Regions from separate parts of the Paraburkholderia sp. 22098 genome, predicted to be linked through region 2. Evidence: predicted binding sites of a transcription regulator. Region 2 holds the regulator's gene; the other holds the start of a gene.
The links. Region 2 encodes FNR, which switches genes on or off when oxygen is low (the NO sensors DNR and NnrR bind a similar motif). Its sites were predicted from a motif close to TTGATNNNNATCAA; they were not measured.

Region 1: ACTJLB_RS17060 (universal stress protein) is a predicted target of FNR. The motif match lies at 2,713-2,726, and genes of this name have one in related genera.

Annotation. Positions count from the first base shown of each region.
Region 1 covers NZ_JBQEPV010000007.1:258,951-263,369, forward strand. The annotation lists gene ACTJLB_RS17050 (2-oxoglutarate dehydrogenase E1 component) at 1-1,488, shown strand, start outside; gene ACTJLB_RS17055 (response regulator) at 1,715-2,104, shown strand; gene ACTJLB_RS17060 (universal stress protein) at 2,176-2,655, opposite strand; gene ACTJLB_RS17065 (FadR/GntR family transcriptional regulator) at 2,885-3,574, shown strand; gene ACTJLB_RS17070 (acyl-homoserine-lactone synthase) at 3,671-4,264, opposite strand; gene ACTJLB_RS17075 (hypothetical protein) at 4,419-4,419, shown strand, end outside.
Region 2 covers NZ_JBQEPV010000014.1:138,532-142,950, forward strand. The annotation lists gene ACTJLB_RS25795 (DUF3564 domain-containing protein) at 1-174, opposite strand, end outside; gene ACTJLB_RS25800 (c-type cytochrome) at 242-577, opposite strand; gene ACTJLB_RS25805 (zinc-dependent alcohol dehydrogenase family protein) at 975-1,967, shown strand; gene fnr (fumarate/nitrate reduction transcriptional regulator Fnr) at 1,954-2,742, opposite strand; gene ACTJLB_RS25815 (response regulator) at 2,735-3,166, opposite strand; gene ACTJLB_RS25820 (response regulator) at 3,299-3,949, opposite strand; gene ACTJLB_RS25825 (PAS domain-containing sensor histidine kinase) at 3,946-4,419, opposite strand, start outside.

The sequences.
Region 1 (4,419 bases), on a different contig from region 2:
GAAGCCGACGTCGTCATCGATCTGATCGGATATCGGCGCCTCGGTCATTCGGAACACGATATTCCTGCTCTGACGCAACCGTCGCAGCAGGCGGCAATCTCGGCGCATCAGACCGTCACCGAGCTTTATCACGCGGCCATCGGTGAGGAGACGCCACTCGAGATGTTGCGCGCCGATGTATTGAAGGATCTTCTGACGCCGCCCACGCAAACGTTGTCGCAGCAACGCGCCGACCGGACGAGCGGTGCCGGACCCGCGAACCCCGCGAAACCTGCCAGGCGCACGAAACGCACGCGGCCGTTGTCGCTCGCCCGCTTGCAGTCGCTGACTGCAGCGTTGACTCGCACGCCGCCGGGGTTGCGTCTACATGACTTCGTGCGCGACATCACGGCGAAGTGGCAGCGGAGCGTGGAAGCGGAAACCGCGACGGTCGACTGGTGTTTCGCGGAAAACCTCGCGTATGCAAGTCTGCTCGACGACGGGCACAGTGTGCGCATCTCCGGCATGGACGTGGGCCGCGGCACCTTCATGCATCGGCATGCAGTGTGGCACTCGCAAGGCGCAATTTCGGGCGCGACTTCCGGCGGAACTGAGCCTTATGTGCCGCTGCAAAATCTGGGTGTGCATCAGGGCGAGTTCGACATCATCAATTCACCGCTGACCGAGGAGGCCGTGCTGGGTTTCGAATACGGCTACAGCGTTCAGTCCACGTCGCACCTTGCTATCTGGGAAGCGCAGTTCGGCGACTTTGTGAACGGCGCGCAAGTGATCATCGATCAATATATCGCCGCGGGCGAGTACAAGTGGGATCAACCGTCCGGTCTGACAATGCTGCTGCCGCATGGTCATGAAGGCGTCGGTCCAGAGCATTCCAGTGCGTATCTCAGCCGCTTCCTGCAACTGTGCGCAGGCGGAAACATGAAGGTCGCGATGCCGTCGACGTCGTCGCAGTGGTTCCATATGCTGCGCGAACAGGCGCTGAGCGCTGAGCCGAAGCCGCTTGTCGTGATGTCGCCGAAGGGGCAGCTTCATGCCAATGCGCGTTCGCATGCGCCGCTCGGCGAATTGATCGACGGTGCGTTTGCTCCGGTGCTGCAGGACAGTGGTGCTGCGTTGCCTGCAGACGTGACGCGCGTCGTACTGTGCAGCGGCAAGTTCTTCTACGACTTGCAGGCGGCGCGCGATGCTTCTGGCGGCACGCAGACTGCGCTCGTCCGGATAGAACAGCTGTATCCGTTTCCGACGAGCGAGCTTGCGCTTGCGCTCGCCGCTTACCCGAACCTTGCGGAGGTGGTGTGGGCCCAGGAAGAGGAAAAGAAGCATGGCGCATGGCACTTCGTGCGCGATGACATAGAAGGAGCGGTTCCGGCGAACTGCCGCGTGTTCGACGTGTGCCGGCGCGAGAGTCCATCGGGCGCGGATTCGTCGATACGCGCTCATCGCGTAGAACAGCAGCGCCTGGTGGCAGCCGCATTGGCGCGCACCTGAAGTTGCGCCGTCAAGCAGTTTGCCCACTGGGTTGCAATTGAGTTGCTATTGTTAACAGCAACAGGCGAGGTGCTCGCGCGCGGCATTCAGTATGCTGCGACGCGACCGCTTCGCCATTTCCCGCTTCGCATCCATGTTGCGGCGCGTAGGCCGATTGGCGCGAATTGAGGAGCGCGTTGGCATGCGCGTTGCGACGCAGGTTGCCGAAGCGATAGGACAATTGCACATGGCAACCGTACTGCTGGTAGATGACGACGCCGAGGCGTTGGACGCATGGAGCGCGATTTGCTCCGCCGAGGGCTACGAAGTAAAAACTGCGCTGGACGGTAAGTCGGCGCTAGCTCAGTTCATGGCTTCGCCCGTCGATGTCGTGGTTGCCGACTGGCGCATGCCGACCATGTCGGGCAGTGAACTATGTCACCGCTTGCGCACACTGCCCGGACTGGCCGACGTCGCTTTCATACTCGTTTCGGGAGAGCCGAGTCCTCCCGCCTTCGTCAGCTTCGACGGGTTTCTGCGCAAGCCGGTGGATGGGCCCGCGTTGCTGGCCACGATGCGGCGCCTTCTCGACGACCACGTCACCCACCGCGCATTGCAGCGAGGCGGACCGACGTAGGATCGATCGTGCACGCGGCGCGGCTTGCCTCACTTACTTGCCCCCTACTCTCTGGCGTGACGCTCGCGGCGTCAGTCTGGCGTTTGCGCATCGCCGGACGATTTACTCGCCGCGGACGGGATCAGCAGCACCGGCAAGCGAGCCTGGCGCACACAACGCTCCGCGACGCTGCCGAGAATCAGGCGCTGAAATCCGCGCCGGCCGTGCGTGCCCATGACGAGCAAGTCGGCGTTGAAGTCGACGGCGGCTTTCAGCACGGCCGTGGAAACGTCGTCTAGCGACGGCGCTTCGGTCACGACGATCTCTCCCTTCACACCTTGCGCGTCCATTTCGCGTGCGAGCTCCACGCCGAGTTCCTTCCCTTGTTCGATGAGACTATTGCGAAGCACTGAAGGGTCATAGCCCGGCGCTTCGAAATACATTGGCGTATTTTCGACGACGTACAAGGGCTGCAAAACAGCGCCGTTGGTTCGGGCGAGCGCGAGCGCTGCTTCGAAAGCACGGCGAGAAGTCTGGCTGCCGTCTACCGCCACAAGAATGCGTGTGTACATTTCCGCTCCAGGTCAGGTTGCCAGCTTTAATGATCGTTCAGAAACGCCGCTTCAGCCAGGATGTAAATCAAGCGGTTCACAAATTTTGACGTTGCTCTCGCTAGACGGCCGCCGTTTCATGACGCGTGGGCGCCCTTTTGCCCGATGCAGCGACCCCGAAGCGCGGCGATTGCCGCCGCGGTTTGCCTTACAATCGGGATCTACTCTGACAAGCTGCTGCGCCCGGCCGATGAATGAGCGAAAAACGACGGGCTTGCCCGACAAGATCTACGGCGACATCCTGAATCGCATTCTCGAAGGCGAATACAAGGAAGGCCAGCGGCTGCCTACCGAGCATGCGCTCGCCGAACGCTTCTCGACCTCGCGACCCACGGTGCGCGAGGCATTGGCGCGGCTGCGGGCTGACGGCATCATCGTGACGCGTCATGGCTCGGGGACGACAGTCGCGCGGCGACCCGACCCGGACGTGCGGCGTTTCGCGCCGCTCGAGACGCTGTCCGACATCCGCCGCTGCTACGAGTTTCGCATTGTCACGGAGACCGGCGCGGCCGAGCACGCGGCGCTCAAAGCGGACGCCGACGACATTGCGGCGATCGAGCACGCATGGGATCAACTCGAACGGATCATCGAGACGCGCGGCATTGGCGCGTCGGACGACTTCCTGTTTCATCTCGCGGTGGCGCGCGCGTCGAAGAACCCGTTTTTCATCACGGTCATGTCGTTCATCGAAGAACAGATAGTTTTCAGCATGAATTTGTCACGCAACCTGTCGCTCGTAAAAACGGTGGAGCGGCAGCGTCTCGTGCAGGCGGAACACCGGGCGGTGCTCGACGCGATCCGCCGCAAGGACCCGCAGGCAGCGGGGCAGGCAATGCGAGCGCACCTGGAAAACGCGCTCGAACGGATGTTTGGTTCGTGAGGCAAGCGTCGCGTGGCCCGCTGCGCGCCGTCTAACCGGCCGTTGCCAACACGGCGAAGCGCGGTCGGCGGCGAGCAGCGGACCAGCGAGGTGTAGCTAAGCGGCTGCGGCGATCGGCCCGAACAACGCCGTGCGGGTCTTCGGACTCACGGCGATATCCAGCGCCACCGCGCGTTCCACACCGATCTGCAGCGGTGAGCCGAGACGGCTTATCTCGATTCCGGTCTTGCGCAACAGCCGCTCGATCGGGGTGGTGGTCACCGTCACATAGCGCGTGATGCCCATGCGGTCGGCGAAAGTGACGAGCTCATGAATTGCCTGCATCGTCACGTCGGCAAAGCCGAACGACTTCTCCTCGCCGCTCGTGTCGATCGCGAAGCGGCTCAATTCCCAGATATGCCGCCCGACCGGCGCCGCAGCGCCATGCAGCAACTGAGGAAAGGTGTCCTTCAGCATGTTCGGTCCCTCGGTCGGCATCAGGCGCCAACAGCCACGCACGCGCCGGTCGTCGGCCTGGATCAGCATGTAATGCGGTCCGAGCGCATCGTAGCCGTCGATTTCCATGCCCGCTATGGTCGGAATATCCCATCCGAGCCGTCCGTGAAACACCCGTGCCCGCAGGCGGTACATCTCGTTGATGTCTTCGTTGTCGAACTCTTGACGCATTCCAATCCGGATCGCTGTTTGCATGACGTTCTCCTGAACGTGTTGGGGAAACCAATACGCAGGAAAACTTATGCATTCTGAATCGTTCCGCTACCTATCTACCTGGATAGGTGTGCATGCTTATCGGATATCGGAGAATTTGAGACAGGAAACAGCACTCAACCGACGGGACACAAAAA
Region 2 (4,419 bases):
GGGGCCGCACACGAGCGTATTGCCGCAATCCACGTGCAACGAACCCCATTCCGGCAGTTCCAGCCCGAGGTGACCCTCGCGCGACCATCGCCGCGTGTCCTCATCGAGCCAGAGGATTGCAAAAGCCATCGGATGGACGCAATTGAATGTATCGAGATGAACTGTGAGGCGCATGACAATCTCCGAACGTAGCTGCCGTCAATTGACCCGGACTACGGAAACCGTGGTTTTCGCAGGGCGGTTATTGACTGAGTACCCATTGCACCAGCGTGTGTGCGTCTTCTGCCGATATCGGCCCGCCACGATCGGCTGGCAACGGCATCGCCATGTCGCCCCAATGCGCCTTGCCGCCTAACCGCAGCTTGTGCTCAAGCATGAATTGCGCGTTTGGAACGTCGCGGTAGCGAGCGGCGATCTGCTCGAACGACGGCGCGAGGAAGGGCGCGTCACGTGTATGGCAGAACATGCAGTGATGCTGATCCACCAGCGCGGCCGGCTCCGGCTCGGCCTGAACGGCTGTAGCAACCAGCAGAAACGCGGCACATGCGAGACGGCAGCGACGGGATATGGCGTTCATGGCGCGCGCTTCTGTTCATGGGAATGAGACCAGTGTAAGGTCCGCCGCTGCTGCGCCGTTGACCTCGATCAACCGGCATAAGGCGTGTGAATTTGACCGGCAGCGCGTAGATCCTATGCTGATGAGAGGCACACTGCGATGAGACCGCATACGCCATACAATCGGGTGGCTGTCGCGAAGATTTGGGCTTCAGAGCCGATTCACTGCGCGAAGAAGATCTGCTCGCTGCGTTTGAATTGATCGGCGTCGCATCGAACAAGCAGACAATCAATCTGCTAAACGGGAATGGCGCAAAGCCGTGCTCTTACACAGTGGTTACTTCCGCTTTTGTGACTGAAGCCCACGAATCTATTGTTTTGGGGCGACAGAGGTTCAGTACTGACCAAAGGGAGTTCCTATGCGCGCAATGGTTTTCGATGGTGACTCACCAATCCTATGCGAAGAGGATGTGCCGGATCCTACGCCCGGTATTGGAGAAGTGCTGATCGATATCCACGCGTGCGGCGTGTGCCGCACCGATCTTCACCTGGTCGATCGCGAGATCGCTCGTCCTAAGCGGCCCGTTATTCCCGGTCATGAGATCGTCGGCACGGTGGCGGAAGTGGGTGCCGGCGTGACGGGTTTCGCTGTCGGAGATCGCGTGGGCGTGCCGTGGGTAGGTTACACATGCCGCCACTGCCGCTACTGCCTTTCGGCGCGGGAAAATCTCTGCGACGAGGCCCGTTTCACCGGCTATACGATCGACGGCGGTTACGCTCAACGCACAGTCGCAGACAGCCGCTACTGCTTTCATCTGCCGGTACAGTACTCCGATATCGAGGCGGCGCCGCTGCTATGCGCAGGACTCATCGGCTACCGCACCTTGAGCATGGCGGGCGACGCACTGCGCATCGGTATTTACGGTTTCGGTGCCGCGGCGCATATCGTCGCTCAAGTGGCGCGTCATCAACGGCGCACGGTCTATGCATTCACGCGGCCCGGCGATCAGGCGGCGCAGCAACTCGCACTACGGATGGGTGCGGCGTGGGCGGGTGACAGCAACGAGGCGCCGCCCGACGAACTGGATGCGGCGTTGCTGTTCGCCCCGGTCGGCGCGCTCGTTCCACAGGCTTTGCGCGCAGTCGTGAAAGGGGGCGTAGTAGTTTGCGGCGGAATTCACATGAGCGACATTCCGTCGTTTCCCTATTCGTTTCTATGGGGCGAACGGCGCCTTGTTTCGGTCGCAAATCTGACTCGCGACGACGGGCTGGCTTTCATGCGCATTGCGAGTGAAGCGCGGCTCACGCTTGAAACCACGACTTATGCGTTGGAGGACGCAAATCGCGCACTCGCCGACCTGCGCGATGGCCGCCTGACGGGCGCAGCGGTGCTCGCCATCAAACCCGAATGAGGCCGTCGTGATCGAGAATCCGGATGTCCTTGCCGCGCGCATCGAGTAAGCCGTCGCGCTGGAACCGCGACAGCATCCGGCTCACCGTTTCGAGCTTGATCCCAAGATAGCTGCCAATTTCCTCGCGCGTCATGCGCAGATGGAACTCGGCCGGCGAATAGCCGCGCTTTCTCAGGCGCTCCGACAGATTCAGCAGGAACGTGGCCACACGCTGTTCCGCTGACATCGTGCCGAGCAGCATCATCTGCGACGATTCACGCACGATCTCGCTGCCCATCATACGGTGCACGTGCTGCTGAACGGCCTTCACTTCGCGGCACATCGTCTCGAGCAGATGAAACGGAATGATGCAGACCTTGCTGTCCTCGAGCGCTACCGCATCGCAGCTATGGTGACCGGAGCACACGCCGTCGAACCCGAGGGAATCGCCGGCGAGATGAAAGCCCGTCACATGCTCCCGGCCGTCGCGGTGCATGACGACGGTCTTGAACGACCCGGCCCGCACTGCATAGATGCTCTCGAACGGATCGTTCGCGCGGAAGATCGTCTCACCCTGCCTGATAGTGCGTGACGGACAGATGAGCGCTTCGATTCTCTGCAACTCCTCGGGCGTCAGGCTTTGCGGCATGCACATCGGACGCATCGAACACGACGAGCAGCGCATCGCGTCCTTGCGCGTCGCGCGGTCCGTGGTACGTCCCTGTTCCGGCGTCGATGCAACATGCAGCGGGACGAATGTGCGAGAGCTGACCGGATAAGAGACAACGTCAGACATGATTTGCTCCAGATTGAAGAGGGGTGCGTGCACGATGTTCGCTGGCGATCCGCTGGATCGCGCTTCGCGCAAGTTCGAATTCGCGAGTCTTGTCGAAAAAGTATTGCGCGCCGCACGTCAGGCACGCGCGCCGGAACCAGGCGCCGGATCGGTTCGTCAACACCATCGTGATGACGTGAGGCATGCGTTGCGCGAGCAGGGCCAGCAATTCCATGCCGCTACCGCCGTTCAGATGCAACTCCGTCACCACAAGGTGAGCTGCGCGGGCCTCGATGCCCGCGAATGCGGCACCGGGCTCCTCGGCCTCACCGACAATTTCTACGCCCTCGAGTGAGCCGAACAGCGCAGCCATACGGCGCCGTACCGGGAATGCATCGTCGACGAGAAAGACACGCAGGGCGGGGTGGTTGAGGCCTGAGTTCATGCCTCGAAGTATCGGCCGCGCCATCTCAAAATAAAATCGGCGAGGAGCGAACTTGGAGTAGGCGACGAAGAAGGGCTGTAGGGCGATTCCTACAGCATGCGTCGCAGGCCGCCAGCGGGGCGGTGGGGGCGTTTAAATATCGTCCTCTTCGTCGCTGACCAGTTTGTGACGCATCGCATAACGCACCAGCGCGGCTTCGTGCGGCATCTGCATCTTTTCGAGGATGCGCGTCTTGTAGGTGCTGACGGTCTTGGCGCTCACGCACAGCTCCGCCGCGATTTCCGTGATCGTCTGACCGGCAGCAATGCGCTTGAGGACGTCGAACTCACGATCTGACAGGCGCTGATGTGGCAACAGATCGGTGGGCTCGTTCAGGCTCTGCGCGAACCGCTCGGCCATCGCAAGGCTCACGTAGACGCCGCCTGCGGCCACCTTTGTCACCGCCGCCACAAGCTCGGCGCTTGCGCTTTCTTTCGTCAGATAGCCGGACGCGCCCGCCTTGAACGCGCGCACTGCGTATTGCTGTTCGGCGTGCATGGTCAGCACGAGGATACGCAGCGCCGGCTTTTCCTCTTTGATCTGTTTTATCAGCTCGACGCCGTTGCGGCCCGGCATCGACAGATCGAGCACCAGCACGTCTGCAGCGGAAGCGCGAATCAGCGCGATGGTACTCGCACTGTCACTTGCTTCGCCCACCACTTCGAAGCCGCTGGCCCCCTTGAGGATATGACGTAGACCATCGCGCACGAGTGCATGATCGTCGGCGAGCAAGACCCGGGTCATGATTGCAGCTCCTGCATTTGCACTGCCTCCGCTGGAATGGTGACGCTCAACGCAAAGCCGTTGCCTTGTGAGGTTTGAATGTCGACGGCGCCCCCGAGCATGTGCGCGCGTTCGCGAATGCCGAGCAGACCAAACGACTTGCCCGCCAGTTCGCCGTCACGATGCGCGCCCTGGCCGTTATCGGCGATGCGCAGCACGAATGCCTCGTCGCCGGCGCGCAGGCTGAGTGTGACGAGCGTGGCGTCGGCATGGCGCGCAACGTTCGTCAGCGCCTCCTGCACGATCCGGAAGAGGGCTGTTGCGCCCGCGGGGCTGAAGCGGGCGTCGCCGGTTTCGATGTCGCGCTCCACGTCGATGCCATAGCGGTTCGTGAAGTCGTTCGCGAGCCACTCGACTGCGGGGATCAGTCCGAGGTCATCGAGCATCACCGGCCGCAGATCGGCGGCAATGCGGCGAACCGACGCCACGGT